Regions from separate parts of the Pseudomonas sp. FW305-20 genome, predicted to be linked through region 2. Evidence: predicted binding sites of a transcription regulator. Region 2 holds the regulator's gene; each other region holds the start of a gene.
What was found. The regulator FliA, encoded in region 2, starts transcription of late flagellar genes. The targets are predictions, from matches to a motif close to CTAAAGTTTNNNNNNNNNNNGCCGNTAA.
Positions count from the first base shown of each region.

Region 1: the regulator FliA is predicted to act here: its motif matches at 4,598-4,625, upstream of AC3WP4_RS25780 (methyl-accepting chemotaxis protein).
Region 3: the regulator FliA is predicted to act here: its motif matches at 6,104-6,131, upstream of motA (flagellar motor stator protein MotA).

Region 1 is NZ_JBYTAJ010000043.1:16,173-26,821, reverse strand. Features, by position in the region: gene AC3WP4_RS25795 (glycerophosphodiester phosphodiesterase) at 1-1,117, shown strand, start outside; gene AC3WP4_RS25790 (PepSY domain-containing protein) at 1,227-1,532, shown strand; gene AC3WP4_RS25785 (GAF domain-containing sensor histidine kinase) at 1,668-2,840, shown strand; gene AC3WP4_RS25780 (methyl-accepting chemotaxis protein) at 2,859-4,484, opposite strand; gene AC3WP4_RS25775 (transporter) at 4,760-5,782, shown strand; gene AC3WP4_RS25770 (inorganic phosphate transporter) at 6,060-7,673, shown strand; gene AC3WP4_RS25765 (multidrug/biocide efflux PACE transporter) at 7,782-8,225, opposite strand; gene AC3WP4_RS25760 (LysR family transcriptional regulator) at 8,316-9,170, shown strand; gene AC3WP4_RS25755 (RNA polymerase sigma factor) at 9,202-10,437, opposite strand; gene AC3WP4_RS25750 (YciI family protein) at 10,437-10,649, opposite strand, start outside.
Region 2 is NZ_JBYTAJ010000015.1:104,207-114,855, reverse strand. Features, by position in the region: gene AC3WP4_RS15325 (CheW domain-containing protein) at 31-915, opposite strand; gene AC3WP4_RS15320 (ParA family protein) at 944-1,732, opposite strand; gene motD (flagellar motor protein MotD) at 1,775-2,665, opposite strand; gene AC3WP4_RS15310 (flagellar motor protein) at 2,681-3,421, opposite strand; gene AC3WP4_RS15305 (protein-glutamate methylesterase/protein-glutamine glutaminase) at 3,421-4,551, opposite strand; gene AC3WP4_RS15300 (chemotaxis protein CheA) at 4,601-6,838, opposite strand; gene AC3WP4_RS15295 (protein phosphatase CheZ) at 6,853-7,641, opposite strand; gene AC3WP4_RS15290 (chemotaxis response regulator CheY) at 7,664-8,035, opposite strand; gene fliA (RNA polymerase sigma factor FliA) at 8,203-8,943, opposite strand; gene fleN (flagellar synthesis regulator FleN) at 8,940-9,770, opposite strand; gene flhF (flagellar biosynthesis GTPase FlhF) at 9,885-10,649, opposite strand, start outside.
Region 3 is NZ_JBYTAJ010000017.1:16,285-26,933, reverse strand. Features, by position in the region: gene AC3WP4_RS16270 (NAD(P)H-hydrate dehydratase) at 1-100, opposite strand, end outside; gene queG (tRNA epoxyqueuosine(34) reductase QueG) at 164-1,228, shown strand; gene AC3WP4_RS16260 (trimeric intracellular cation channel family protein) at 1,335-1,946, opposite strand; gene orn (oligoribonuclease) at 2,197-2,739, opposite strand; gene rsgA (small ribosomal subunit biogenesis GTPase RsgA) at 2,847-3,878, shown strand; gene motB (flagellar motor protein MotB) at 3,985-5,019, opposite strand; gene motA (flagellar motor stator protein MotA) at 5,184-6,035, opposite strand; gene AC3WP4_RS16235 (HDOD domain-containing protein) at 6,202-7,734, shown strand; gene AC3WP4_RS16230 (rhodanese-like domain-containing protein) at 7,986-8,801, shown strand; gene asd (archaetidylserine decarboxylase) at 8,820-9,680, shown strand; gene AC3WP4_RS16220 (lectin OAA family protein) at 9,736-10,137, opposite strand; gene AC3WP4_RS16215 (cyclic-di-GMP receptor FimW-related protein) at 10,336-10,649, shown strand, end outside.

The sequences.
Region 1 (10,649 bases), on a different contig from region 2:
CTTCACCAAGAGCGCCCTGTTGCTGAGTCTGATGCTGGGCCTCGGCCAGGCACAGGCCGCCAGCGAGCCAAGCCCCACCGCATTGGCCGCCCGCATGGGCATCCCGCATCCGGCCGTGATCGCTCACCGTGGCGCGTCCTTCGATGCCCCGGAATCCACCGCCGCCGCCTACAAACTGGCCCGCGATCTGGGTGCCGACTACCTGGAACTGGACGTGCAACGCAGCAAGGACGGCGTGCTGTTCGCCCTGCACGACGACAACCTGCAACGCACCACCGATGTCGCCAGTAAATTCCCTGAGCGCAAGGACCGCCCTGCCAACGACTTCACTATCGCCGAGCTGAAAACCCTCGATGCCGGCAGCTGGTTCAACGCTGCCTACCCGGATCGCGCGCGTCCTGCGTATGTCGGTCTGAAAATTCTGACCCTCGATGAAATCATCGACATTGCCCAAGGCAATCCGCTGCACAAGCCCGGTCTGTACATCGAAACCAAAGAGCCGAAGCAGTTTCCCGGGATCGAGCGCGACCTCAAGGAAAAACTCCAGGATCGCGGCTGGTTGAGCCCGGCGGGTTCGAAACTGGCGAAGAGCGATCTGGCGGTTGGCCAGGGCAAAGGTAAAGTCGTGCTGCAAACCTTCGAGAAGAGCAGTCTCGAACTGCTCCAGAAAGAAATGCCGACAGTGCCGAAAATCCTCCTGCTGTGGGTCGGCGAAGGCAGCATCGAGCCAAAATCCAAGGTGACGTTTGCCGAGTCCGGCGACAAGGACAAAGCCACCTACTACGCCAAACAGCAACCGAAAGACAAAGCCGAATTCCAGCAATGGGTCGAGTACGCCAAAGCCCAGGGCGCGATCGGCACCGGCCCATCTGCGGCGCTGACCAAGGGTGGCGATCAGAGTTACTCGGACCTGGTGCAACCCTGGATGAACCAGTACACCCACGATCAGGGCTTGTTGGTGCACGTTTACACCGTCGACGATGCCGTGGATTACCAGAAAGTCATGGACGCCGGCGTCGACGGTATCTTCACCAACCGCGCCAGCGAGTTGCTCAAGTTCTACAAACGTCCGGCGGCGGCCAGCGTGGCGCAGTTGCTGCAGAACAACGGTTACTGATGAACGTGGGAACGATCCATACCCAGTCGCGTTCGGAGAATTAAGGGTGGATTAAGTTGCGCCGGTTAACCTGATCCCACTTAAACAGATCACCTAAGGAAAGAACCTCATGAAAACCCTGACTGCCCTGTTCACTGCCGCTGCCCTGACCCTCACCGCTGGCCTGGCCCAGGCCGATGTCCGCGTCGACCAGATCCCCGAGCTGGTCAAAAGCGGCAAGATCAAGTCATTGGAATCAATGAACGAGGAGGCTCTGAAACTGCATCCTGGCGCGACCATCACCGACACCGATCTGGATAACCACTTCAATGGCTACGAGTACGAAGTCGAACTGCGCACTGCCGACGGCAAAGAATTTGACGTGGACTTCGATGCCACCACTGGCAAAGTACTGAGCAACAAGCAAGACAACTGATGCGCAAATAACAAGCCGCACGATCTTCGGATCGTGCGGCTTTTTTGCATCTCAAATTCAGGTAATCAAGTCGCGCCAACGCAGCGGCAGCCCGCTAGAATCACACCAAACTGTTCATTGCAGAGATGGGTCGAAATGGGGCAAGCAGCGGCAGCAGACATCGCCACGATCGGCCGGATCAGTGCGGTGCCGGCGATTCTTCAAGTGATCCGCGAACTGACGGGCCTGCGCTTCGTCGCCGTGGCCCGGGTCACCGAAGATTCATGGACCGCGTGTGCGGTGCTCGACCAGCTGAATTTCGGTCTACAGGTTGGCGGGGAGCTGGATCTTGCCACGACCCTGTGCCACGAAATTCGTCAGGCGCATCACTCGGTGGTCATCGACAAAGCCAGTGAAGACCCGCTTTACCGCGATCACCACACCCCTCGTCTCTATCAGTTCGAAAGCTACATCGCCGTGCCGGTTTTCCGCACCGACGGACGCTTTTTCGGCACCATCTGCGCCCTTGACCCCAACCCTGCACCGCTCAAATCCAGCACGATCCAGAGCACCATGGAATCCTTCGCCCGGATGCTGGCGCTGCAAATCGAGGCCGAAGAAAACCTGCAAAAGACCGAAACAGCGCTGAACCAGGAACGGGAAACCGCCGAACTGCGCGAACAGTTTATTGCCGTGCTCGGGCATGATCTGCGCAACCCTTTGTTCGCCATCAGCGCCGGTGCCGAAATGCTCCTGCGCAAACTACCCGATCCGGCGAATCAGCAACGGGCCCGGCACATCCTCACCAGCGCCCTTCGTGCGACCAAACTGGTGGATGACGTTCTGGATTTCGCTCGCGGCGCTTTGGGCCGTGGCATTCCAGTGAACATCGAGCCGTGCCCGGATCTTGAGGATGCCTTGCGGCATGTGATTTCAGAGGTTCAGAACGTCCATCCCGACCGCACCATAACCTCGTCTATCGGCGACCTGCGCAGCATTCATTGTGATCGCGAGCGGGTCGCGCAATTACTCTCCAATCTGGTGGCGAACGCAGTTGCTCACGGAGAGGACGATAGTCCGATCGAAATCAGCGCGCAGATCAACGAAGGACAGTTCGTGCTGAGCGTGAAAAACCAGGGCGTGATTGCCGAGGATGCGCTGCCCTATCTGTTCCGGCCCTACGCGCGCCCGGCCAGCGGAGCACCGCAGACCGGCCTCGGGTTGGGGTTGTACATTGCCAGTCAGATTGCTCGGTCCCATGGCGGAAAACTGGACGTGGTCTCGACCGAGCAACAGGGCACGACGTTTACTTTCAGCTTGCCGGTGTGATCTGCCAGGTCATTCCCGTTACGCGCTTAAACGCGCCGTCACTTCATTCAACTGCCCCGACAACCCGTGCAGGTTCTGACTGGCCGCTTCGGTGCGCTGCACGTTGTCCAGATTGGTGCTGGCGATACTGGTGATTTCGGTGAGGTTGCGCGAGATGTCTTCGGCCACCGACGTCTGCTCTTCCGCGGCAGTGGCGATCTGGCGGTTCATGTCGCGGATAGCTTCCACGGCAAGGGTGATGCGCTCCAGCATGACGCCGGCCTGAGTCACTTGCTCGACACTTTCCTCGCTGCGCGACTGACCGCTTTCAATCGCCAGAGCGGCGTCCACCGCGCCGGTTTGCACCGTTTGAATGATCTGGTTGATCTCGATGATCGACGCCGCCGTGCGCTGGGCCAGGCTGCGGACTTCATCCGCCACCACCGCAAAACCGCGCCCGGCTTCACCGGCACGGGCTGCTTCGATGGCGGCGTTGAGCGCCAGCAGATTGGTCTGCTCGGCGATGCCGCGAATCACTTCCAGTACCTTGCCGATGCGCCCGCTGTCGGTTTCCAGACGACGGATGACCGTGGCGGTATTGGCGATTTCGCCGCGCATTTGGGTGATGGTGTGAATGGTGCCCTGCATGACTTTTTCGCCTTGCTGGGCGGACTGGTCGGCATCATCGGCGGCGCGTGCCGCATCGGCGGCGTGACGTGCGACTTCTTGCGCGGTAGCGGACATTTCGTTCATCGCCGTGGCCACCTGATCGGTGCGGTTGAACTGCTCGTTAGTGCCGCTGGCCATCAGGGTTGCGATGGAATTCAGTTCACCGCTGGCGCTGTCCAGATCCGAGGCGCTGCGCTGCAAACGGTTGAAGGTTTCGGCAAGAAAATCGCGCAGGGTATTGGCGGCTATCGCCAGTTTTCCCAGTTCGTCCTGACGGGTGCTGGCCACGCGTTCGGCGAAACGCCCCTGGCTGAGTTGCGCCACGTACTCGATCAGTTTGCGAATCGGTTCGACCAGGTTGCGGTTGACCAGCCACAGGCTCAACAACCCGATCAACAGCCCCGAAGCGAGCATCACTATGATCCCCAGCAACACGGTGCGGTCGGCGTCGGCGCTGATCAGCTTCGATTGCTCGGCCCCTTGCTTGCGTAACTCACTGACCAACTCGCTCATCTGATCGCTGGTTGCGCGGTCGACACCTTTGACCGCCGTATCACCAGCCGTTGGGTCGGCGCCTGCCGCCACGTAGGCGTCACGGCCCTTCCGATAAGCCGCGCCCAACAGACGATGTTCGTCCCGCAGGCGTTCGATGCGCGTCTTGAGTGACGGCTCGATACCCTTCTGCCCGGCCAGTTCACCGAGGATGCCCTGCACATCGCGCTGACGGTCTTCGAATTGCTTCCAGTATTTGTCCAGATCCGCAGGCTGCTTGCCGCGTAGCAGAACGTTTTTCCACTCTTGTACCTGCACCTTGAATTGCAGGTTGGCTTCATCGATCAATTGCGAGGTGTGCAGCGGGCCTTCGATCAGATTCGCGTAGTTCTGAACACCGCTGGAAAGAAAGTGAAAGCAGGCCAGGGCGATCAACAGCATCGCGAACAGGCTGCCGCTCAGCAGGGCGAGAATTTGCGCTCTCAAGGACTTTTGCAAAAACATCGGAAGGTACTCATGACAGGAATGAGGCACGCCGGGCGAGGCGTGAAAGAAGTCCGGACATCCCTGTCTGCGACCTTGGCCAGTGGTCAAAGCCGTGCGAGTTAACGTAGGCAAGATCGGCGGGCCAGAGCGGTTCTTTAACCAATTCCGACCGTCGGTAGCGCCATCATTTCGCCTCCACCGCCTTGTCACAAAACGGTCAAAACTCCTTGCAATGATGCGGTTCAAGTGAACCTGTGAAACCCGCAACAGGCGCCTCCTCACAGCGAGACCCCATGAACCACAGCATCGACCAACGTCATCGCGACACCGACCTGTTCGGTCTGCTGTACGGTTTCAGTTTTCGCCCCGGCGAGCGCGGCCGCGAGCTCGATTCGGCCAAGGCGTTGCAGTGCCTGCAACAACCCGGCGACAACGACGAATTTCTCTGGCTGCACCTGAACCTGGCCCACGCCGCATGCGAGCGCTGGATGAAAAGCCATCTGCAATTGCCCGATGAATTTTTCGAAGCACTGCATGAAGGTTCGCGTTCGACGCGTATCGAGCATGTGGATTCGGCGTTGCTGGCGGTGGTCAACGACGTGGTGTTCAACCTCAGCAGCATGGTGTCGTCCGATGTTTCGACCTTGTGGGTTTGCGCCCGCAGTCGGCTGATCGTCAGCGCACGGCTGCAACCGCTGCACTCGGTGGACAAGCTGCGCTCGTCGGTGAAGGCCGGTGAGTGCTTTCGCTCGCCACTGGAATTGCTGGTGCATCTGCTGCGCGATCAGGGCGAAGTGCTGACCCAGATCGTGCGCAAGACCAGCCTCAGTGTCGATCAGATCGAAGATGAGTTGCTGTCTTCGCGGCTGTCGACCAACCGGGCTGAGCTGGGTGCCAACCGACGGGTGCTGGTGCGCTTGCAACGCTTGTTGGCGCTGGAGCCGGGCTCGTTGCTGCGCCTGCTCAATCGCCCGCCGCAGTGGTTGCAAAAGGAAGACGTCAAGGAGCTTCGCAAGTCCACCGAGGAGTTCGCGCTGATCATCAACGACCTCACGGCGTTGGGCGAACGGATCAAGCTGTTGCAGGAAGAAATAGCCGCCAACCTCAACGAACAGAGCAACCGCACGCTGTTCACCCTGACCGTGGTGACGGTGCTGGCGTTGCCGATCAACATCATCGCCGGGTTCTTTGGCATGAACGTCGGCGGGGTGCCGCTTTCCGGCGACCCGGAAGGGTTCTGGATTCTGGTGGCATTGGTCGCGACGTTTACCGTGATCGCCGGGCGTTGGGCATTCCGTAAGCGCCAGGATTATTAATATCGGAGCGCCTTCGATTCACTGTGGCGAGGGGGCTTGTCGGAACGCCGCACCGCCCCGTTCGGCTGCGCAGCAGTCGTAAACCTGCAAAAACGATGTAACTGAAAGAATGCTGGGGGCCGCTTCGCGACCCAACGGGGGCAAGCTCCCTCGCCACAGGTACTGCATTCTGATCAACGGATCGGCAATAAACCCAAACACTGACTTAACTCAGCCTCTCTGTAACATTCAGCAACGATCATGGGCGACATTCCTTCTCTCCTCAGGATTGTCCGTCATGGCGACTCCTTCCTTCACCGCCGCCCAGGCGCCCACCAGTAGCTCCAAACCTCAACTCGATAAAAAGCCCAGCCTGCTGACCCTCGTGATTTTCTTCGCGGTGCTGGGCAGCGGGTTGTTGTTTACCGCCTACAGCCTGATGCACGACATGAATGAGCTCGGCACCGTGGTGACCACCTGGACGCCGTTTCTGCTGTTGGGCGTGGCGCTGCTGATTGCCCTCGGCTTTGAATTCGTCAACGGTTTCCACGACACTGCCAACGCCGTGGCCACGGTGATTTACACCAACTCCTTGCCGCCAAATTTCGCGGTGGCCTGGTCCGGATTCTTCAACTTCCTCGGGGTGCTGCTGTCCAGCGGCGCGGTGGCGTTCGGCATCATCGCCCTGCTGCCGGTGGAGCTGATTCTGCAAGTCGGTTCTTCCGCTGGTTTCTCGATGATCTTCGCCCTGTTGATCGCCGCGATCCTGTGGAACCTCGGCACCTGGTGGCTGGGGTTGCCGGCGTCTTCGTCGCACACCCTCATTGGCTCGATCATCGGGGTCGGCGTGGCCAATGCCCTGATGCACGGCCGCGACGGCACTAGCGGCGTGGACTGGGCGCAGGCAACCAAAGTCGGTTACGCACTGTTGCTGTCGCCGCTGATCGGCTTCATGTTTGCGGCGCTGTTGCTGTTGGCCTTGCGGGCTTTCGTCAAGAATCGTGCGCTGTACAAAGCACCCAAGGGCGACACTCCGCCACCGTGGTGGATTCGCGGCATGTTGATCCTGACGTGCACCGGCGTGTCCTTCGCCCACGGCTCCAACGACGGCCAGAAAGGCATGGGCCTGATCATGCTGATTCTGGTGGGCACGCTGCCGATGGCTTACGCGCTGAACCGCACCATGCCGGCCGACCAGGCGCTGCAGTTTGCCGCCGTGGCCGAAGTCACCCAGCAAGCGCTGGTCAAAAATGCGCCGTTGCCAGCGCCGGCCGACCCGCGCGCGGTGCTGTCCGAATACATGCGCAGCAAGGAAGCGTCACCGCAACTGATCCCCGCCCTGGCCGCGTTGACCGGCACTATCGGGAGTGAAGTGAAGGGCTACGGCTCGCTCGCAAAGGTCCCGGCCGAGGCCATGGGCAACGTGCGTAACGACATGTACCTGACCAGCGAAACCATTCGCCTGATGGACAAGAACAAGGTCGGCAACTTCGACGCCGATACCAATGGCAAGCTGCAACTGTTCAAGCAGCAGATCGACAACGCCACGCGGTTCATTCCGCTGTGGGTAAAAATCGCGGTGGCCATCGCTCTGGGGCTGGGCACCATGGTCGGCTGGAAACGTATCGTGGTGACGGTTGGCGAGAAGATCGGCAAGACCCACCTGACGTATGCTCAAGGCGCCTCGGCGGAAACCGTCGCGATGCTGACCATCGGCGCGGCGGACATGTTCGGCCTGCCGGTATCGACGACTCACGTACTGTCTTCGGGGGTGGCCGGAACCATGGTCGCCAATGGCGGCGGATTGCAGATGAAGACCATCCGCAACCTGCTGATGGCCTGGGTGCTAACCTTGCCGGCGGCGATTCTGTTGTCGGGCAGTTTGTATTGGCTGTTCACCCAACTCTTCTGATTCACCGCAGTTCCCATGTGGGAGTGAGCCTGCTCGCGATAGCGGTACACCTATCGACATCGATGTCGAACGTACTGATGCCATCGCGAGCAGGCTCGCTCCCACAGGTTATTTATCTAGCACATAAGACTGGCGCATCAGCACTCGCTCGCGTACCACGTCGTACACCCAGTGATAAACGTAGGTGTATGGCAGGAAAAACAGCAGCACACCGATATCCAGCAGGAACGCCTGCCACAGGCTGACCTTCAACCACCAGGCAATCAACGGCACCCCCACCGCAACCAGACCGCCTTCGAACAACAGCGCATGGACTACACGTACCCAGGCGTTGCGCACCAGGTTGTAGTGTTTGAGCGCGCGGTCGAACAATCCGTTGAAGATCACGTTCCAGGCCAGGGCAAGTGCCGCGATTGCCATGGTCACGACGCCCATGTCGAGCAGCGGTTTGTCCATGATCCACGCCAGCAGCGGGGTGCAGATCAGGATGGCCAACAATTCGAAACCAATGGCCTGGAAAATACGTTCAGTAATGGATTTGTTGGCGCTCATGGCCAGACTCCTCTGAGTGACTGTGGTTGCCATGATCTTTCTTCACACCGATACTTCATAACCATTAACCATCGATCAAGGCGATAGTTCATGGCTTCTCAAGAAGTGTTGCAGGCCTTCGTTCAGGCCGCGACTCAAGGCTCGTTTTCCGCTGCGGCGCGCAAATTGGGCCGCAGTCAGTCGACCATCAGCGCCGCCGTGGCCAGCCTTGAAATCGACTTGAACCTGACGCTGTTCGACCGCAGCAGCCGCAAACCGAGCCTGACCCCGGCCGGGCACGTGATGCTGCAACGGGCCGAGGACATTCTGGCCGCCAGCAGCCGGCTGGAAATGACCGCCAGCCAACTGTCCCAAGGGGTCGAGCCGAAGCTGACCGTGGCGATTTCCGACACGTATCAATCCGACCGATTCGAAGCGGCGCTCAGCGCCTTCGAGCTGCGTTATCCCGACCTGGAACTTGAATGCCTGATCGCTGAGTGCGATGACCTGGTGGCCTTGGTGCAACGGGGTCGGGCGCAGGTGGCCTTCGCCGAAAAACAAGACAGTTACCCGCCGGACCTGGTCAGTTCGACCATGGAAGAACGAACCGAGATTGCCCTGTTCGTATCCCGCGAACATCCATTGGCGGCGCTGAGCCACATCGATCAGGGCGGGTTGCAACAACACCGGGAGCTGCGTCTGGCGACGATCGTCAATCCGTATGAAAGCCGTGCGAAGGGGCGCGTCTGGTCGGCGCCGAGTTATCTGATGCTGCTGGAAATGGCCCAGGGTGGATTCGGCTGGGCGCCGTTGCCGCGGTGGCTGGTGGAGCGGTTTGGGCAAGGCACGTTGCAGGAACTGGACGTGCGCGGCTGGCCGAAACCGGTGTTCGTCGATGCGCTGTGGTCGCGGCTGCATCCGCCGGGGCCGGCGGGGAGTTGGTTACTCGGCAAGATGCTGGAATAGGGGTGCTCGCGAAGAGGCCCGCAAGATCACATCACTTCAGCTCCCGCAACCGGGCCTCGATAAACCGTCGTTCCGGCACTTGCTGCGTCAACTCCAACGCCCGCTCATAAGCCGCCCGCGCCTCCTCTACCCTTCCCAACTGCCGACAAAACTCCGCCCGCGCCGCGTGCGCCAAGTGGTAATCCAGCAAATCACCCCGCGCCAGGATCCCCTCGATCAGCGTCAGTCCCGCCAACGGCCCATCCCGTTTGGAGATCGCCGCCGCACGGTTCAATTCGATCACCGGCGAAGGCGCTGCCCGCAACAGCACGTCGTACAAACCCACAATCTCCAGCCAGTCCGTTTCCGCCGCCGTGGGCGCTTCGGCATGCGACGCCGCAATCGCCGCTTGCAGGCAGTAAGGCCCGAAGCGCCGGGTTGTCAGTGCACGCTCCACCAGGGCGCAACCTTCAGCGATCATCTCGGCGTCCCACAACGAACGGTCCTGCTCATCCAGCACGATCAACTCGCCACTCGCCGATGTCCGGGCCGGACGTCGGGACTCGTGCAATAACATCAGCGCCAGCAGCCCCATCACTTCAGGTTCGGGCAGCAGTTCCATCAACAAACGACCGAGCCGAATCGCCTCGCGGATCAAATCCTCACGGGTCAGTTCCGCGCCCATGGATGCGGAATAACCTTCGTTGAACACCAGATAAATCACCCGCAGCACGCTGTCCAGGCGCTCGGGCAATTCCGCCAGGGCCGGCACTTGATAAGGAATTTTTGCGTCACGGATTTTCGCCTTGGCCCGCACGATGCGCTGGGCGATGGTCGCTGGAGCCGACAGGAAGGCCCGGGCGATTTCTTCCGTGGTCAGGTCGCAAACTTCGCGCAGCGTCAACGGCACCTGGGCGTCCGCCGCGAGTGCCGGGTGACAACAGGTGAAAATCAGGCGCAGGCGATCGTCTTCCACGTCTTCGTCACTCCAGTCGGCCTGCTCCAGCGCCTCCAGTTGAGCGATCAGCATCGGTTGCGACGCAACGAAGCGTGCGCGCCGTCGCAACACATCAATGGCCTTGAAACGCCCCGTGGACACCAGCCAGGTACGCGGATTGTTCGGCACACCGTCACGCTGCCAGCGCTCGACCGCGACGAAAAACGCCTCGTGCAAGGCTTCTTCGGCGAGATCGAAATCGCCGAGCAAACGAATCAAGGTCGCCAGAATCCGCCGTGAATCTTCGCGGTAAACCTGCTCGACCCGCGCTCGTACCGACTCGGCCGACATCAGGCGCCGGGGTTCAACTGACGAACGGGACGTACCTCAACACAGCCGACCCGGGCCGCCGGGATGTTACCGGCGACCTGGATGGCTTCATTGAGATCCTTGGCATCGATCAGGTAGAAGCCGGCCAATTGCTCCTTGGTTTCGGCGAACGGGCCGTCGGTGATCGACATCTTCCCGTTGCGCATCCGCACCGTGGTCGCGGTCTGCACCGA
Region 2 (10,649 bases):
AATGCCGTCGCATACTTGTTATGTCGGCAGCTATGTCGGTTTGTGTAGCGGCTTGCTGCCGCTCATGTGCTTTGCCCCGCCGCTGGCGATCAACTCGGCCAGGGCGGAAACGTCCAGCAGCGCACACATGTGCTCAATCACCGTGCCGGCGAGCCATGGCCGCTGACCTCGGTGACTTCTCCATTTGATTTCGTTCGGGTCCAGGCGCAACGAGCGGCTGACCTGATGCACCGCCAGCCCCCATTCGTAGCCCTGAACCGAAATAACGTATTGCAGGCCTTGGCGGAAATCGTCGCGGTAACGGTCGGGCATGACCCAACGCGCGGTGTCCAACACTTTCAGGTTGCCGGCCTGGCTCGGCAGGATCCCGAGGAACCACTCCGGCTGACCGAACAGCGGTGTCAGCTCGTGGCCGGCCAACGAATAAATCGAACCCAGACACACCAGCGGCACCGCGAGGGTCAGCCCGGCGACGTCGAACAACAGGCATTCGAACGGCTCGGCAGCCCAGGACGGGCGACCATCGGTTTCCACGGGTGGCGGCGTATTGCTCGGTGGCCGGTGGACTTCTACAACCGGCGGCACAAGCGCTTGCAGCAACGGTGCGATGGTCGATACCGGCGCCAGCATCGGTGCAGGTGCTTCGACCAGCGCCACTGGGGCCTTCGCCACGGGCGCCGCTACCGGTGCGGCAACCACGGCGGGGTTCTGCGCATCGCGAGCCTGCTCTTCAAGAACCGCTGCCTGGAACTCGTCCAGCGCCGCTTCAACTTCGACCGCTTCGACAACTTCAATGACTTCAACCAGTGCTTCGACTTCCAGCGGCAACTCTTCAGTCGCCTCCATCAGCAAGCTGTCCAGATAAGACTGGAGAGCCAGTTGCGGGCGCGAGGTGACCTTCACGGGCCGGTTCATGCGCGCACCACCGTAGGAGCTGTGTTCATCAGGCCACCGTCGGGACAAGTTGTGCGGCCAGCAAATGCTTGAGCAACGCGCGATAAGCCAGCACCCCACGGCTCTTGCCGTCGAACTGCGAAGGCGTCACGCCGGCACGGCTGGCGTCGCGCAAGCGGGTATCGACCGGGATGTAGCCCTGCCAGATTTCTTCCGGGTACTTGTCGCGCAATACTCGCAGCGTGCTGAGAGAAGCCTGCGTGCGGCGGTCGAACAGGGTCGGCACGATGCTGAACGGCAGCGCCTGTTTACGCGAACGGTTGATCATCGCCAGGGTATTGACCATGCGTTCCAGGCCTTTGACCGCCAGGTGTTCAGTCTGCACCGGAATGACCAATTGCTGGCTCGCCGCCAAGGCATTGACCATCAGCACGCCAAGCAACGGCGGGCTGTCGATCACGGCGTAATCGAAGTCCTGCCAAAGTTGCGCCAGGCTCTTGGCAATCACCAGGCCCAAGCCGCTCTGTCCCGGCGACTGGCGCTCGAGGGTAGCGAGTGCGGTGCTTGATGGCAGCAGGGAAATACTTTCGTGGCTGGTGGGCAACAGCAACTGACCGGGCAAACCTTGCGGCACACTGCCCTTGTGCAGGAACAGGTCGTAGCTGCTGTGTTCCAGACTGTCGGGGTCGTAACCGAAGTAGCTGGTCATGGAGCCGTGGGGGTCGAGATCGACCACGACCACGCGCTTGCCCGCCTCGGCCAGCAAACCGGCTAAAGCGATAGAGGAAGTGGTTTTACCAACACCACCCTTTTGATTGGCAACGGCCCAGACTCTCATTCGGATTGTTCCTCCCGGTCGAAATGCCGACCGAGAAATAGCTCAACGTATTAATGCGGGTGACGGAGAATTGACGGCACTCTCTCGTCCCGGCGACTTGACCGGGGTCGGTGCAGTTTGTGTGCCAGCACGCTTCAACGCGGCATCCGGTTTCGCATTGGCCGTTCCGGTACCCGTGAGGCTGCGGCGTACATCAAGATTTCGTGACACCACCAATACCACGCGACGGTTACGCGCCCGCCCTTCGGCAGTGGCGTTGTTGGCCACTGGCTGGAACTCGCCGTAACCCACCGACGCCAGGCGACCCGGGTTCACACCCTGCATCGCCAGCATGCGCACGATGCTCGCCGAACGAGCCGAGGACAGCTCCCAGTTGGTCGGGTATTGCGCGGTGCGGATCGGTTGATCGTCAGTGAATCCTTCGACGTGAATCGGGTTGTCGAACGGTTTCAGAATCGCGGCAACCTTGTCGATGATGTTGAACGCGATGTCGCTGGGCATGGCGTCACCGCTGCCGAACAACAGGCTGGAATTGAGTTCGATCTCGACCCACAACTCGTTGCCGCGAATGGTCATCTGGTTGGAGCTGATCAGGTCGCCGAACGCCGCGCTGATGTCATCGGCGATGCTTTTGAGCGGATCGCTGGCACCCGCGATTCCGGCGTCGACCTGCTCGGCGTCTTTAACCAGCGGCTTGGCCGGGGTCACGGTCTGCGGTCGCTCGTCACCGATCGGGATCGGCTTGAGGGCGCGGTCGGAGTCGGTAAAGACCCCGATCAACGCTTCGGAAATAACCTTGTACTTGCCTTCGTTGATCGAAGAGATCGAGTACATCACCACGAAGAAAGCGAACAGCAACGTAATGAAGTCGGCGTATGAAACCAGCCAGCGTTCATGGTTTACATGTTCTTCAGGTTGCCGACGACGAGCCATAGTCCATTACCCCCATCAATCCATGAAGCCTTGAAGCTTCAACTCAATAGAGCGAGGGTTTTCACCTTCGGCGATCGACAGAATGCCTTCCAACAACATTTCGCGATAACGCGACTGCCGCAAAGCAACAGCCTTGAGTTTGGCGGCAATCGGCAGCAGCACCAGGTTGGCACTGGCCACGCCATAGATGGTCGCGACGAAGGCCACGGCAATGCCGCTACCCAGTTGCGAGGGATCGGCCAGGTTGCCCATCACGTGGATCAGCCCCATCACCGCACCGATGATGCCGATGGTCGGCGCGTAGCCGCCCATGCTTTCGAAGACTTTGGCGGCTTCGATGTCGCGGCTTTCCTGGGTGTAGAAATCCACTTCCAGAATGCTGCGAATCGCTTCCGGCTCGGCGCCATCCACCAGCAGTTGCAGGCCTTTGCGCGAGTAGTTGTCAGGTTCGGCGTCGGCCACCCCTTCCAGACCCAGCAGGCCTTCCTTGCGTGCGGTCAGGCTCCAGTTGACGACGCGATCGACGCCACCGGCGAGGTCTACGCGAGGTGGAAACAGGATCCAGGCCAGAATCTGCATGGCGCGTTTGAAGGCGCTCATCGGTGACTGCAGCAGCGCCGCACCGACGGTTCCGCCGATAACGATCAACGCCGCCGGGCCGTTGGCCAGGGCGCCGAGGTGGCCGCCTTCAAGGTAGTTGCCGCCAATAATGGCGACGAACGCCATGATGATCCCGATGAGGCTTAAAACATCCATCAGATACAAGCCTCGACCAAATGCTTGCCAATATCGTCCAGGCTGTACACCGCGTCAGCGAGTTCGGCTTTGACGATGGCCATCGGCATGCCGTAGATCACGCAGCTGGCTTCATCCTGCGCCCAGATTGCACTGCCGCCCTGTTTGAGCAGACGCGCGCCTTCACGACCATCGGCGCCCATGCCGGTCAATACGACCGCCAGAACTTTGTCACCGTAAGACTTGGCCGCGGAACCGAAGGTGATGTCCACGCACGGCTTGTAGTTCAGGCGTTCGTCGCCCGGCAGGATTTTCACCGCGCCACGGCCGTCGATCATCATTTGCTTGCCACCCGGCGCCAGCAACGCCAGGCCCGGACGCAGGATGTCGCCATCCTCGGCTTCCTTGACGCTGATGCGGCAGAGCTTGTCCAGACGCTCGGCGAAAGCCTTGGTAAAGGCCGCCGGCATGTGCTGGATCAATACGATCGGTGCGGGGAAACTGGCCGGCAACTGGGTCAGCACCCGCTGCAAGGCAACCGGGCCGCCAGTGGACGTGCCGATGGCGACCAGTTTGTAGGCTTTGCGTTTCGGCGCTGGCGACGACGAGGCTGGCGCAGGGGTACGCGCTGGAATCGGCGCCGGTGCCGGACGCGCAGGCGCGCTGCTGCCGTAGCTGCTGACGCTCGAAGGTGCAGGCGTCGGGGCGGGTGCGGCTACAGGTGCCGGAGCGCTGTAGGTGTTGGCGCGACGGTTACTGCGCGAGATGCTGAGAATCTTTTCGCACAGCAGTTGCTTGACCTTCTCCGGGTTGCGGGAGATGTCTTCGAAATTCTTCGGCAGGAAATCCACCGCGCCAGCGTCCAGCGCATCGAGGGTTACCCGAGCGCCTTCGTGGGTCAGCGAGGAGAACATCAACACCGGGGTCGGGCAGCGCTGCATGATGTGCCGCACTGCCGTGATGCCATCCATCATCGGCATCTCGTAGTCCATGGTGATCACGTCTGGCTTGAGGGCCAGCGCCTGATCAATCGCCTCTTTTCCGTTGGTCGCCGTGCCGACGACCTGGATATTCGGATCCGCTGAAAGAATTTCCGAGACGCGGCGGCGGAAAAACCCCGAATCGTCCACCACCAGGACTTTAACTGCCATAAACACTCCGTTAGGCGGAGCGAGGCTCAGTCGCCCCGCCCCACCAGAATCAAATACGCCGTGCGGCGTAACGCTTGAGCATGCTCGGAACATCGAGAATCAGCGCAATGCGGCCGTCACCGGTGATGGTGGCGCCGGACATGCCCGGGGTTCCCTGGAGCATTTTGCCCAATGGCTTGATGACCACTTCTTCCTGGCCCACCAGTTGATCGACGACGAAGCCGATCCGCTGCGTGCCCACCGAAAGGATCACCACATGGCCTTCGCGCTGCTCTTCGTGAGCGGCGGAACTGACCAACCAGCGTTTGAGGTAGAACAATGGCAGCGCCTTGTCCCGCACGATCACCACTTCCTGGCCGTCCACCACGTTGGTGCGCGACAGGTCGAGGTGGAAGATCTCGTTGACGTTCACCAGCGGGAACGCAAACGCCTGGTTGCCCAGCATGACCATCAGCGTCGGCATGATCGCCAGGGTCAACGGGACCTTGATGACGATCTTCGAGCCCTTGCCCTTGGTCGAGTAGATATTGATGGTGCCGTTGAGCTGGGCGATTTTGGTTTTCACCACGTCCATGCCCACACCGCGACCGGAGACGTCGGAAATTTCGGTCTTGGTCGAGAAACCCGGCGCGAAGATTAGGTTGAAGCAATCGGACTCGCTGAGACGATCCGCCGCATCCTTGTCCATCAAGCCTTTCTTCACGGCAATGCCGCGCAGAACGTCGGCGTCCATGCCCTTGCCGTCATCGGAGATCGACAGCAGGATGTGGTCGCCTTCCTGTTCAGCGGACAGGATCACCTTGCCGCTGCGCGGCTTGCCCATCGCTTCACGCTCGGCCGGCTCTTCAATACCGTGGTCGACCGAGTTGCGCACCAAGTGGACCAGCGGGTCGGCCAGGGCCTCGACGAGGTTCTTGTCGAGGTCGGTTTCTTCGCCGACCAGTTCCAGGTTGATCTCTTTCTTGAGCTGGCGAGCCAGGTCGCGAACCAGACGAGGGAAGCGCCCGAAGACCTTCTTGATCGGTTGCATCCGGGTCTTCATGACCGCGGTTTGCAGGTCGGCCGTGACCACGTCGAGGTTCGACACGGCCTTGGACATGGCTTCGTCGCCGCTGTTGAGGCCCAGACGGACCAAACGGTTACGCACCAGTACCAACTCGCCGACCATGTTCATGATTTCGTCGAGACGTGCGGTATCGACGCGCACGGTGGTCTCGGCTTCGCTGGCCGGTTTTTCCGCTGGCGGCGCAGACGCGGCACGAGCCGGGGCCGGGGTAGCAGCAGGCTTCGGCGCTTCGGCTTTAGGCTCGGGCGCTTTGGCGACAGGTTTCGCTGCAGCGGCAGGAGCCTTGGTGACAGGTGCCGAAACAGCGGCGCCAGTGCCGACTTCAGTGAACTTGCCTTTGCCGTGCAATTCGTCGAGCAGCGATTCGAACTCGTGATCGGAGATCAGATCGCCGCCAGCCGCTTTTGCGGTAGGCGCAGCCGGGGCCGGGACCGCAGCAATGGCCGACTCCAGCGCATCAACGGCAAAGTTGCCCTTGCCGTGCAGTTGATCGAGCAGTGCTTCGAACTCGTCGTCGGTGATATCGGAGCTGTCGCCTGGCGCTTTCGGGGCAACCGGTGCGGCTGGCGCCGAGGCTACCGCATCGACGGCGAACTGGCCTTTACCGTGCAGTTGATCGAGCAACGACTCGAACTCGGCATCGGTGATTTCGTCGCTGCCCGCTGCATTGCTGCTCGGCGCTGGCACAACTGCCGGGGCTTCTGCCTGAGCCTTGACGGCGTTCAGCGAGTCCAGCAGTTGTTCGAATTCGTTATCGGTGATGTCACCCGACTCGCTCTCGGCGGCAGGTTCTTCCACCACGCCAGCGACCGGTGCCGTTTCATCGGCGGTTTTCGGCTCGGCCAAACGGGCCAGTGCCGCCAGCAATTCTGGTGTGGCAGCCGTGATCGGGCTGCGCTCGCGGACTTCGGTGAACATGCCGTTCACCGCATCCAGCGCTTCAAGAACCACGTCCATCAGTTCCGAGTCGACGCGACGTTCACCCTTGCGCAGGATGTCGAACACGTTCTCGGCGATGTGACAGCACTCCACCAGCTCGTTGAGCTGGAGGAAGCCGGCGCCTCCTTTTACAGTGTGAAAACCGCGAAAAATTGCATTGAGCAAGTCCGCATCATCAGGTCGGCTTTCAAGCTCGACCAGCTGTTCGGACAGTTGCTCTAGAATCTCGCCGGCCTCAACCAGGAAATCCTGAAGGATCTCTTCATCGGCGCCGAAGCTCATGTGTAGGGGTGCTCCTAGAATCCAAGGCTGGAAAGCAAATCGTCTACATCGTCCTGACCGGACACAACGTCTTCTCTTTTATCGGCATGAATCTGCGGACCTTCACCCTGAGAGAGATGTTTTTGCGGATCTTTTTCTGCCAGCATCGCTTCACGGTCATGTTCGATGCCCGCAAAGCGGTCCACCTGACTGGCCATAAGCACGAGCTTGAGCAGGTTGCTTTCAACTTCGGTGACCAGTTGGGTCACGCGCTTGATCACCTGACCGGTGAGGTCCTGGTAATCCTGAGCGAGCAGAATGTCGTTGAGGTTGCTCGACACAACGCGATTGTCTTCGCTGCTGCGTGTCAGGAAACCGTCGACTCGCCGAGCCAGCTCGCGGAACTCTTCAGCCCCGACTTCGCGACGCATGAACCGTCCCCAATCGGTGCTCAAGGCCTGGGCTTCGTTGCTCAGGCCGTTGACCAGCGGCGTGGCGTTTTCCACCAGGTCCATGGTGCGGTTGGCCGCGGCTTCGGTCAGCTTGACCACATAACCCAAGCGCTCGGTGGCATCCGTGATCTGCGAGACCTCCTCGGCTTGCGGCATGTTCGGGTCAATCTGGAAATTGACGATCGCACTATGCAGCTCGCGAGTGAGCTTGCCCACTTCCTGATACAGGCCACGGTCACGGGTCTGATTGAGCTCATGGATCAGTTGCACAGCGTCGCCGAACCTGCCTTTTTCAAGGCTTTCGACCAGTTCGACCGCGTGTTTTTTCAGGGTCGATTCGAAATCGCCCTGTGAAGACTCGTTATGCTCCATAGCTCCCCCGTGGCGAAGTGGATCAACCGATGCGTTCGAAAATCTTTTCGATTTTGTCTTTCAACGCCTGGGCCGTGAAGGGTTTGACCACATAGCCGTTAACACCGGCCTGGGCCGCTTCGATGATCTGCTCGCGCTTGGCTTCAGCGGTGACCATCAGCACTGGCAGGTGCTTGAGCTTTTCATCCGCGCGTACGTGACGCAGCAGATCGATGCCGGTCATGCCAGGCATGTTCCAGTCCGTTACCAGAAAGTCGATGCTGCCGCTGTTGAGGACCGGGATCGCAGTGATGCCATCGTCAGCCTCGACCGTGTTGGTGAACCCAAGGTCACGCAACAGGTTTTTTATGATCCGCCGCATCGTTGAGAAGTCATCAACGATGAGGATTTTCATGTTCTTGTCCAATTCGACCTCCAAGCAGTCTTAAACGCGCCCAGCACCTGGACACGCCATTTCAATCAATCCGGCAATGCACTCGATGACTGTCTGGAGCACAACAGATCGTGACCGGCAAGGTTCAACACCCCACCAGCCGCGTTCGCAGTGCCCCCACACTGCCTTCAGCGCGCTCGCCACTCCCCCAAACGCCCCCGCAAACGGGCCGCGCACTGGCTATGTAACTGGCTGACCCGCGATTCGCTGACCCCCAGGACCTCACCGATTTCCTTGAGGTTCAGCTCTTCGTCGTAGTACAGCGCCAACACCAGTCGCTCACGCTCCGGCAAATTGGCAATCGCGTCCGCCAGCGCCGCCTGGAAGCGTTCATCTTCCAGATCGCGTGACGGCTCCAGATGTGCACTCGCGCCATCCTCGTGCAGCCCTTCGTGTTCGCCGTCCTGCAACAGATCGTCGAAACTGAATAACCGGCTACCCAGGGTGTCGTTCAAAATCCCGTAATAATCGTCGAGACTCAATTGGAGTTCGGCCGCAACTTCGTGATCTTTAGCGTCACGGCCGGTTTTAGCTTCAATCGAGCGAATGGCGTCGCTGACCATCCGGGTATTGCGGTGGACCGAACGTGGCGCCCAGTCCCCCTTGCGTACTTCGTCGAGCATCGCGCCGCGGATTCGAATGCCCGCGTACGTCTCGAAACTCGCGCCTTTGCTGGCGTCGTATTTGGTCGACACTTCAAGCAGGCCGATCATCCCGGCCTGGATCAGGTCTTCGACCTGGACACTGGCCGGCAGACGCGCCAGCAAGTGGTAGGCAATGCGTTTAACCAGTGGCGCGTAACGCTCGATCAGCTCGTACTGCGCGTCACGTGCCGACTTCTTGTAAAGGTTGTAGCCACCGGCTGTCATAGCACAGGTCCTGCGGTCTGTTGCACGAGGCGCTCGACGAAAAACTCCAGGTGCCCACGCGGGTTGGCAGGCAGCGGCCAGGTATCGACCTTCTGGGCAATGGCCTTGAACGCCAGTGAGCACTTGGACCGCGGGAAGGCTTCGTAGACGGCGCGCTGCTTCTGCACAGCCTTGCGCACGCTTTCGTCGTAAGGCACCGCGCCGACGTATTGTAAGGCGACGTCCAGGAAGCGATCCGTGACCTTGGTCAACTTGGCGAACAGGTTGCGCCCTTCCTGCGGGCTCTGGGCCATGTTGGCCAGGACGCGGAAGCGGTTCATGCCGTAATCGCGGTTCAGCAGTTTGATCAGTGCGTAAGCATCGGTAATCGAGGTCGGTTCGTCGCAGACCACCAGCAAGACTTCTTGCGCTGCACGGACGAAACTGACGACCGAGTCACCAATGCCCGCCGCGGTGTCGATCACCAGCACGTCGAGGTTGTCGCCGATATCGCTGAACGCCTGGATCAGGCCGGCGTGCTGGGCCGGGCTCAAATGAACCATGCTCTGTGTGCCGGACGCGGCCGGAACGATGCGGATGCCGCCAGGGCCCTGCAACAGTACGTCGCGCAGCTCGCAGCGGCCTTCGATCACGTCGGCCAACGTACGTTTGGGTGTCAGCCCCAGCAGGACGTCGACGTTCGCCAGCCCCAGATCGGCGTCCAACAGCATGACGCGCCGACCGAGCTCAGCTAGAGCCAGGGACAAGTTCACTGACACGTTAGTCTTCCCGACGCCACCTTTGCCGCCGGTCACCGCGATCACCTGTACGGGATGCATGCTGCCCATGAATTTCTTTACCTTGTCTTACTTAGACGGAGGCCACATTACTGGCTGCGCGTTCATTAACTGAACAATGCATGGCAGGCCATCGATGTAGGTACAAAAACTGTCATTAGTACCTCAGCCCACCTGCTTGGTCGGGCTGTGGTAAATATCAGCGAACATGTCAGCCATGGCTTCTTCGCTGGGTTCTTCTTGCATTTGCACGCTTACAGCGCGACTGACCAACTGATGACGACGCGGCAGATGCAAATCATCCGGGATCCGCGGGCCATCGGTCAGGTAGGCCACCGGCAGTTCATGACTGATGGCCAGGCTCAACACCTCGCCCAGACTTGCCGTTTCATCCAGTTTAGTCAGGATGCAGCCAGCGAGCCCACAACGCTTGTAACTGTGATAAGCGGCCGTTAGAACCTGTTTCTGGCTGGTGGTTGCCAAAACCAGATAATTTTTCGATTTGATGCCACGACCGGCCAGGCTTTCGAGCTGCATGCGCAGTGCCGGATCGCTGGCCTGAAGGCCCGCGGTATCGATCAGCACCACGCGTTTGCGCAGCAAGGGCTCCAGCGCCTGTACCAGTGACTGCCCCGGATCGACGTGAGTCACCGACACATTGAGGATCCGGCCCAACGTCTTGAGTTGTTCCTGAGCACCAATACGGAAACTGTCCATGCTGACCAGCGCGATGTTCTGCGCGCCGTACTTGAGCACGTAACGGGCCGCGAGCTTGGCCAGGGTGGTGGTCTTGCCCATGCCGGCAGGACCGACCATGGCAATCACGCCGCCCTCCTCCAGAGGCTCGACTTCCGGTGTGGCGATCATCCGCGCCAGGTGTGCCAGCAACATGCGCCAGGCCTGACGAGGTTCTTCAATATCGGTAATCAG
Region 3 (10,649 bases), on a different contig from region 2:
CGAAGCCCGGTGTGCCGGCCGCGATCAGGCTCGCATCGAGGGCTCGCACTTGCGCGGCGCTATACAGCGCGTCGGGTAAATCATCTTTAGTGTGCGGCATGCGTCTTCGGGCTCCGATGTCTGGCAGAATTATACGCACCTCAGCTCCGGTTTCTCTCGCCTCATGCCCGCAATTACCACAGACCTGCCCGCCCTCGCCCAATCCATCAAGGACTGGGGCCGCGAGCTGGGCTTTCAGCAAGTCGGCATCAGCGGCCTCGACCTGGCCGAGCATGAGCAGCACCTGGAGCGCTGGCTCGCGGCCGGCTACCACGGCGAAATGGACTACATGGGCGCCCACGGCAGCAAACGCTCACACCCGGAAGAGCTGGTGCCCGGCACGCTTCGGGTGGTTTCCCTGCGCATGGACTACCTGCCGGGCGATACCGAAATGGCCAAACGTCTGGCACAACCGGAAAAAGCCTACGTCTCGCGTTATGCCTTGGGCCGCGATTACCACAAATTGATCCGTAAACGCGTGCAACAACTGGCCGATAAAATTCAGGCCGAAATCGGCCCGTTTGGTTTCCGCGCCTTCGTCGACAGCGCGCCGGTGCTGGAAAAAGCCATCGCGGAACAGGCTGGTCTTGGATGGATCGGCAAAAACACCCTGGTCTTGAATCGAAAGGCCGGCAGTTACTTCTTTCTGAGCGAACTGTTTGTCGACCTGCCGCTGCCGGTTGACCCGCCACACAGCACCGAACACTGCGGCCGTTGCACCGCGTGCCTCGACATCTGCCCGACCAACGCCTTCGTCGGCCCGTACGTGCTGGATGCCCGACGCTGTATTTCCTACCTGACTATCGAACTGAAAAGCGCGATCCCGGAAGATCTGCGGCCACTGATCGGCAATCGGGTATTTGGCTGTGATGACTGCCAGATCGTCTGCCCGTGGAACCGCTTCGCCCGCCCCTCCGGCGAAAGCGACTTCAAGCCACGGCACAATCTGGACAACGCGGAGTTGGCAGAGCTGTTCATGTGGGATGAGGAGAAGTTTCTCAGCAGCACTGAAGGTTCGCCGTTACGCCGGGCGGGTTATGAGCGTTGGTTGCGAAACCTGGCGGTTGGCCTGGGCAATGCCCCGTCGAGCATTCCGGTAGTTGAAGCGCTTAAGGCGCGCCGTGAATACCCTTCAGAACTGGTCCGCGAACATGTGGAATGGGCCCTGAAACAACACGGACTTGTGTAGCAGCTGCCGAAGGCTGCGTTCGGCTGCGGAGCAGTCGTCATCCTGCAAAGCGAGTCCTGCGGCCTCGAACGCAGCCTTCGGCAGCTGCTACAAAGGCTGCGCGATGTCAGGCTTCATCGTTGTAGACGAATTTAGGCATTTCCCAGTGAAACCGGATCGCCAGTAACCGCAGCAGGAAACCGCCAAACAGGGTGATCAAAATCGCCTGTTCCCCCGGCAATTGCAGGTAAATGCACAGCATGTAGCACCACGCCGCGGCGAACGAGACGCTGGCGTAGAGTTCGCGGCGGAAGATCAGCGGGATGTCGTTGCAGAAGATGTCGCGCAGGATGCCGCCGAAAACCCCGGTGATCACACCGCTGACCGAGGCCACCAGCATGCCGTGGCCCATTTCCAGCGCGGTCATGCAGCCGATCAGGGTGAATGCCACCAGGCCCACGGCGTCGAGCACCAGAAACAGCGAGCGCAGGTGGCGCATCCAGCGTGCAGCGAAGACCGTGAACATCGCTGCCACCGAGGTCAGCACCAGGTATTCCGGGTGTTTGACCCACGTCAGCGGGTAATGGCCGAGCAGCACGTCACGCACCGAACCGCCGCCCAACGCCGTGACGCAGGCAATCAGCACCACGCCAAACCAGTCCATCCCGCGACGACCGGCAGACAGGGCACCGGTCATGGCTTCGGCGGTGATGGCAATCAGGTAAAGCATCAGCAACATGGTGGCGGTCCTTGCAGGAAGGCGCGCAGTCTACTCACTTCGCTGAGGTACCAAAAGAGAGCGTCGAAGCATTCACGCATACCTGTGGCGAGGGGGCTTGCCCCCGTTGGGTCGCGTAGCGGCCCCAGAACCTGGCACCGTGTTTTGTCAGGCAGTACGCGCCAGCCGATTTACGACTGCTTCGCAGCCGAACGGGGCGGTGCGACGTTTCGACAAGCCCCCTCGCCACAAAAGCCCTCACCGCTCTGCATCAGAACTTGATGAAATGCTTGCGATAGTGCTGCAGCTCGGCGATCGATTCGCGAATGTCGTCCAGGGCCAGGTGAGTGCTGCCCTTTTTGAAGCTGTCGCGCACGTCCGGCGCCCAGCGTGCGGCCAACTCTTTAAGAGTCGATACGTCGAGGTTGCGGTAGTGGAAGAAGCTTTCCAGGGATTTCATGTGCGTATAAAGGAAGCGACGGTCCTGGCAGATGCTGTTGCCACAGATCGGCGATTTGCCCTTCGGCACCCATTTTTCCAGGAAGGCGATGGTTTCGGCTTCGGCTTCGGCCATGCTGATACGGCTGTCGCGAACCCGCTGGGTCAGCCCGGAGCCGCCGTGTTGACGGGTGTTCCACTCATCCATGCCAGCGAGAATTTCGTCGCTGTGGTGGATGGCGATCACCGGACCTTCGGCCAAGGTGTTCAGGTCACTGTCGGTGACGATGGTGGCCATTTCGATGATGACGTCGGTATCAGGGTTCAGACCGGTCATTTCCAGGTCGATCCAGATCAGATTCTGCGGGTTTTGCATGTGTCGGCTCCTAGGCAATGCTGCGCAGTTTAGCCTAGGGCGGCGGCCGGGCGTGCTAAACTCGCGGCCGTTTTACCTAATCGCTGCATTCTTGATACGGAACACCCATGGCCAAACGCCAACTCAATCGTCGTCAAAACTGGCGCATCGAAAAGATTCAGGGCGAACGCGCTGCCCGCGCCGCCAAACGCGAGTCCTCGGCTGTCGAGGCACTTGAAGGTGGCGACCTGGGTCCGGAACAAACCGGCCTGGTGATCGCGCACTTCGGTGTGCAGGTCGAAGTCGAAGCCCTCGATGGCGATCTGGCCGGCCAGGTGTTCCGCTGCCATTTGCGCGCCAACCTGCCTGCGCTGGTGACCGGCGATCAGGTGGTCTGGCGTGCCGGCAACCAGGGTATCGGCGTGATCGTGGCGCAACTGCCGCGTAAAACCGAACTCTGCCGTCCGGACAGCCGTGGCCAGCTCAAGCCTGTCGCCGCCAACGTCGACATGATCGTCATCGTCTTCGCGCCGCTGCCCGAGCCCCATGCCAACCTGATCGACCGTTATCTGGTCGCCGCTGAGCACGCCGGGATTCGTCCGCTGCTGCTGCTCAACAAGTTCGACCTGATCGACGAGCAGAACGCCCCGGCGTTGAATGCCTTGCTGGCGGTTTACCGCACGCTGGGTTACCCGGTACTGGAAGTCTCGGCCCACCACGGCAATGGCATGGAGCAATTGCAGGCACAACTGGACGGGCACATCAGCGTATTCGTCGGCCAATCCGGCGTCGGCAAATCCTCGCTGGTCAACACTCTGCTGCCGGAAGTCGAAGCCCGTGTCGGCCCGCTGTCCGAGCTGTCCGGCCAGGGCACTCACACCACCACGACCGCGCGGCTGTTCCACTTCCCCGGCGGCGGTGAGTTGATCGACTCCCCGGGTATCCGCGAATTCGGCCTGGGCCACGTCAGCCGTGCCGACGTCGAAGCTGGCTTCATCGAGTTCAACGACCTGATCGGCACCTGCCGCTTCCGCGACTGCAAGCACGACCGCGAGCCGGGTTGCGCATTGCTCAAGGCCCTGGAAGAAGGCCGCGTGCAGCAGCAACGGATGAACAGCTATCGCTCGATCATCGCGAGTTTGCCGGAAACCAGCTACTAGACCGGCACAAAACCTGTGGGACCGTGCACACACTGAAAATGAAGTGGCTTCCAAACCAGTGAAAGCCGCAAAAAAAAGCCGACATCACTGTCGGCTTTTTCATGGGTCACTGCTTCGGCGGCTCACCCGGCTTCGGTGCCGGATCCTCGAACAGATTCAACCGCTGCCGAAGCTCATGCGCCGGCAACGGCTCTTTATCCGCCGGCAGCGCATTCGGATCGGCTGGCGTGGCGGGCACTTCGCCCGGGCCGCCCTGCCCTTGTGTCGGCGCTGGCTCTGGAGCCGGTTCCGCACCTTGCGAGCCTTCAATGGCACGCTGGGCTTTCTTGGTCAGCACCACGATGTCGATACGGCGGTTGACCGGGTTGAACGGGTTCTTGCGATCGAACAGGGCTGACGAGGCATAACCGACGACCCGCGCCACCTGAGTGTCCGGATAACTACCTGCGACCAGCGCACGACGTGCTGCGTTGGCGCGGTTGGCCGAGAGTTCCCAGTTACCGAAATCACCCGTGCCCGAATACGGCTTGGCATCGGTGTGGCCGCTGATGCTGATCTTGTTCGGCACCGCTTTGATGGTGTCGGCCATGGCCAGGAGGATGTCTTCGAAGTACGGCTTCAAACGCGCCGAGCCTGAGTCGAACATCGGCCGGTTTTCGGCGTCCACGATCTGGATGCGCAAACCATCCGATGTAATTTCGAACAGGATCTGGTCTTTGAATTTCTTCAGTTGCGGGTTTTCTTCGACTTTGTTCTGCAGTTCTTGCAGCAACAGCTCGAGACGTTCCTTCTCGACCTGTTCGGCCATGCCCTCAACCTGCTCGGCGTCGATGGTGACTTTGTCCGGTTGCGGCTGGGATTTCACCTCGGGGTTGAGGGTGCTCTCCGGCGCCAGGGTCGGTGTGCCGCCCAGGTCGATGATGTACGGCGTGCCGCTTTCGGAAAAGCCGACCGGGTCCTTGAAGTAACCGGCGATGGCGATCTTCTGTTCAGGCGTTGCGGTGGACAGCAGCCACAGCACCAGGAAGAACGCCATCATCGCCGTTGCAAAGTCAGCGAAGGCGATTTTCCAGGCGCCCCCGTGATGCCCGCCGGCGATGCGCTTGACGCGCTTGATGATTATCGGCTGGTTATTTTCCATGATCTAAGTGCTCTGTCTCACAAATACTGTTCCTTTTTGGCGGTGCCTGTTGTCGCCATACGGCGTTGCCGCTCCTCGCCATAGCGGGCTATGACTCGTCGCGGCGCCTTGTCTGGCAACAACAGTCACTCGCCAAAAAAGGAACGTATTTACGAAACAGAGCACTAGCGACCGCGAACCGCTTGTTCCAGCTCAGCGAAGCTAGGACGGTGCGCCGGGTACAGAACCTTGCGACCGAACTCCACCGCCAGCGATGGCGGCATACCGGAAGCCGAAGCGACCAGCGAGGCCTTGATGGCTTCGTAGACGTTGAGTTCTTCCTTGGCATCGTGCGCCAGGGAATGAGCCAGCGGACCGAAGAAACCGTACGCCGCGAGAATACCGAAGAAGGTACCGACGAGGGCCGCACCGACGTGCAGGCCGATGGATTTCTGATCGCCCTCACCCAGCGAAGCCATGGTCACCACGATACCGAGTACCGCCGCGACGATACCGAAACCGGGCATGGCGTCGGCAATACCGTTCACCGCGTGGGACGGATGCTCGAGGTCTTCCTTGAGGCTGTAAAGCTCCATGTCGAACAGGCCTTCAAGCTCATGGGGCGCCATGTTGCCGGAGGACATGATGCGCAGGTAATCGCAGATGAATGCGGTCATGCGTTCGTCTTTGAGCACGGCCGGATACTTGGCGAAGATCGGGCTCGCAGCAGCGTCTTCGATGTCGCCTTCGATGGCCATCATGCCTTCGCGGCGGCTCTTGTTGAGGATCTCGTAGATCAGGCCCAGCACTTCCAGATAGAACGTGTGGCTGAAACGCGAAGTGAACATGCCCAGGGATTTCTTGAGCACGTGCATGGTCATGTAACTGGGGTTGGCCTGGAGGAATGCGCCGAGGGCCGCACCACCAATAATCAACACCTCGAAGGGCTGAATCAGGGCGGCAATTTTGCCGTGGGAGAGCACGTATCCGCCGAGCACGCTCGCGAATACGACGATGATGCCGATTATTTTAGCCATAGGTAGGAGAGCACTTACTGAGTCGGGTTCAAGGTCATATTCGGAAGTTAAAAAATCTCTTCTTCTACTTATCGGCAAAACTGCGCCAGACTATAGCCAGTTCAGGCGAAAAGCCAATTTGGCCCGCTCCGGGCATAGGTAATGCAGACGGTGATCGCGTCCAGACATGGCTAACGAAACGAACGTTCCAATTCCAAAACCGACCACTCTCGAAGGCTGGGTCAAGCTTCTCGATGGCGTGCGCCTGCCGGTTCCGCAAGCCAGTCATGACCGTGTCTGCAAGGCCATCGCCAACAGTCGCAGCTCTCTGCGCGATATCGCCGAACTGATACAGGACAGCCCGGCGCTGGCCTTGAGCGTGATTCGCGAAGCCAATCGCCACACCCATGGCAGCATGACCGAACCTGCGGAAAACCTTGAGGTGGCGATCAATCGCCTCGGTTTGAAACGCACCGAAGAACTGCTCGCCCGGTTGCCTGCCCTGCCGCAATCGGAGATCCCGATTGCCCTGCGTCAGCTGCAGCTGATCAGCCAGCACGCGACCCAACAGGCCAACGGTTTTTTCGCCAGTCGCCTGGCGCGACTGTGGCAGGACATCCACTGGGGCAGCCTGCTGTTTCTCTCGCCGCTGTGGCCGATGGCATTGACTCATCCGCAGTTGCTCGAAGAGTGGGAACTGCGGGTCATGCACAAAGGCGAGTCGGCGCACAACGTTGAAAAGCAATTGTTCGGCACGCGTCTGCTGGAAATCTGCCTGGCGCTCGTGGACATCTGGCGCCTGCCGATCTGGGTGCAGCAGGGTTATCGGCTGCTGCTCAACGAGCAGCGTGAGCTGGTGAAAGTGCTGCGCATCGCGCGCGACAGCGATCATCCATTGCGCCAGCAGAACCGCCTCGATGACGACCCGACGCTGCGTCGCTGGCTCAATCAGCCGGCCAATACGGTGCTGCTGGCCAACGGTCTGGCGCTGTCGGCGCAGCAGTCCTGGAACAGTCCACACAGTGAGCGCTGGCAGTTCCTGACCAGCCTTTACCTGCAAATGCCGATGGACGAAGTGCAGCAGCAGTTGCACCAACAGGCCGCCAACAGCGCCCGCCATCACGCCATGCCAGACCTTTGGCACCCCGCCGTTTCGCTGATCTGGCCGTGGGGCATGAACCGCGTGCACGCAGGCTTGCTGCCGGCCCCGGCGCCGACCGCCGAAGACCTGGCGAAATGGCGCAGACAATGCGCCGAGCTGCTGGTCGAGCCCAGCCGCTTCACCAATGCCATGCACTTGACCACGTCTGCCCGGGACGCTTTGGTCGCGTGCGGCATGCGTCGGGTGATGATCCTGATGGCCGACCGCACCCACGCCAATCTGCGAGTGCACCAGACGGCCGGGCTGCCAAAGGAAGCGGCCGGCCTGAATTTTGTCGTCAGCCAAAGCACCGTGCTGCAACGCCTGCTCTCGCAACAAGCCCAGGTGCGCCTGACGCCGACCAACAACGCACAATTCTCGGCCATGCTGCCGGCCAGCCTGCGCTCGCAGTTCGGCGGCGAACACCTGCTGCTACGCTCACTGGTCAATAACGGCCGGGTGATCATGATTGTGGTGGCGGATCAGGGCGGCGGACCGTTCTCTGAAATCACCGTACAAGCCTTCGGCAAAACCGCGCAGTGCATCGAAAAGGCACTGCACAGCTTTAGTCACCGCTAGCAACGAAAGCAGCATCGGCCTGTAGCAGCTGTCGAGCCCCGGCGAGGCTGCGTTCGGCTGCGAAGCAGTCGTAAAATCAGGGATTGCGGTATATCCGGCAGATCGCATTCGCCAGGTTCACGACTGCTTCGCAGCCTCGCCGGGGCTCGACAGCTGCTACAAGCCCCGTTGTTTCCCCTGCCGAAATAACTGATAACAGGCCCTCATGACGCTGCTATACAATCCTCCCCTTTGTGCTCTGGAGACCTCACATGTCTGACTTCTCTGGCTTGCCGCTGGTGATCGAGCCGAGCGACTTGCTCCCGCGTCTCGACGCCCGCGAACTGATTCTGGTAGACCTGACCAGCAGCGCCCGCTATGCCGAAGGGCATATCCCCGGTGCGCGTTTTGTCGATCCGAAACGCACGCAACTCGGTCACGCGCCTGCGCCGGGACTGATGCCGCCGCAAGCGGCGCTCGAAGCGTTGTTCGGTGAGCTGGGACACAACCCTGATGCGGTCTACGTCGTCTATGACGACGAAGGCGGCGGTTGGGCCGGGCGCTTTATCTGGCTGCTGGATGTCATCGGCCACAGCAAGTACCACTATGTCGACGGCGGCCTGAAGGCCTGGCTGGCAGAAGGCTTGCCCATGTCGATCCAGATCCCGGCGCCGGTCGGCGGCCCGGTTGCGTTGACCCTGCACGACGAACCCACTGCCACCCGCGAATACCTGCAAAGCCGTCTCGGTGCCGCCGACCTGGCGATCTGGGATGCACGCGGGCCGCTGGAATACTCCGGTGAGAAAGTCCTGGCAGCCAAGGGCGGGCACATTCCCGGCGCGGTCAATTTCGAATGGACCGCGGGCATGGATCAGGCGCGCAACCTGCGCATCCGCACCGACATGCCGCAGATCCTGGAAAAACTCGGGATCAGCAAAGACAAAGAAGTCATTACCCACTGCCAGACTCACCATCGTTCTGGCTTCACCTATCTGGTGGCCAAATCCCTCGGTTATCCGCGGGTCAAAGGCTACGCCGGTTCCTGGGGCGAATGGGGCAACCATCCCGATACGCCCGTAGAGCTTTAAGGTTTTTAAGGACAGTTAATGAATAAGCGTTTGTTTATCCTCAGCCAATACCTGCTGCCCCATCACTTGCTGTCGCGCCTGGCCGGCTGCATTGCCGAATGCCGCGTGCGCTGGTTCAAGAACGCCTTCACCGCCTGGTTCGCCAAGCGTTATCAGGTGGACATGTCCCAGGCGCTGGTCGAAGACCTGACTGCCTACGAACACTTCAACGCATTCTTCACCCGCGCCTTGAAGGACGGCGCTCGCCCGCTGGACGAGACGCCTGGCGCGATCCTCAGCCCGGCCGACGGTGCGGTCAGCCAACTCGGCCCGATCGAACACGGTCGCGTGTTCCAGGCCAAGGGCCACAGCTTCAGCGTGCTGGAATTGCTGGGCGGCGACGCTGCCAACGCAGCGCCGTTCATGGGCGGCGATTTCGCGACTATTTATCTGTCGCCGAAGGACTACCACCGCGTGCACATGCCGTTGGCCGGCACCTTGCGCGAGATGGTCTACATCCCGGGCCGGATCTTCTCGGTCAACCAGACCACCGCCGAAAACGTTCCGGAACTGTTCGCCCGTAACGAGCGTGTGGCGTGCATTTTCGACACCGAGCGCGGGCCGATGGCCGTGGTGCTGGTGGGCGCAATGATCGTTGCGTCGATCGAAACCGTCTGGGCCGGGCTGGTCACGCCGCCGAAACGCGAGCTGAAAACCTTCCGCTACGACGAAGCTGCCCGTGCGCCGATCCATTTGGAGAAAGGTGCAGAACTGGGTCGCTTCAAACTGGGTTCGACCGCTGTCGTGCTGTTCGGGCCTGATCAAGTGAAGTGGGCTGAAGAGCTGGCGGCCGGTTCGCCGGTGCAGATGGGCCAGGGCATGGGCCTGGCAAAAGCCTGATCCCTGATCCGACCCCGCGAACGTCTTCGCGGGGTCGGACATTTCGGTGGTGCCGTTACTCTATCTGTCCACGGAAGCCGATCGGCCCTTCGTTGGCGTAGGTATTGGTGCCACTGAGGTTTTTCCCTCCATCACTGGAGGTCACGCTCAACGCCACAACGTTCTGATTATCACGGCCGCCGATGACCCATTTGCCACCCGGATGCCATGGAGCGTCGTTGCCGCCCCACTGATTTTCAACGTTGTACTGGTTCTGGCCCGTGCGCTGAGCCTTGAAGCCAATGGGACCTTCACCCGCATACGTCATGGTGCCGGTGAAACTCTTGCCGCCATCGCCCGATTTGATCTCGATCGCGACAACGTTCTGGTTGTCCCGCGCGCCTAGCGTCCAGTCTCCGCCCGGATGCCAGGGTGCCGAACTACCGCCCCATTGATTTGCCACTACGTATCTAGACATAAACTTCATCTCCTTGAAGTTACAAGAGACCTGCCCTGCGTAGGCAGCAGGCCGTACGACTGTGCGTATCCAGTCGCACGACTGTCAGATTAGTAGTACGCCCGGATGACACTCGACTGACAGACAAACGGTAAAAATCCATAGCTGCTACAGTCAGATCATTCACTGCCCATTTACCGGTTGGAGTTTTTTCACGGCATGAATGAGACCAGCCCCCATCTTCTGCTACGCGCGCCCGTTCCGCTGCAGGTGCGCCTGTCGTTCTGTGAAGCCACCCCGCGCGATCTCAAGCGCTGGATCGCCAATCTGCCCAAAGCCAACATCGGTGAAACCGCTCGTCAGCTATATAAAGGCTTGAGCGAACTCAATCAGCTGTTCACACCCAGCGACAATCGCCTGCAATTGCTCGAACTGCTGCGGCCTGAGGTGTATTACGTCTGCAAACACCTTGAGCAGCATTTCCTGCATCAATCGATTGTCCTCGACGAGCGTTCCCGCAAGATCGCCAACCT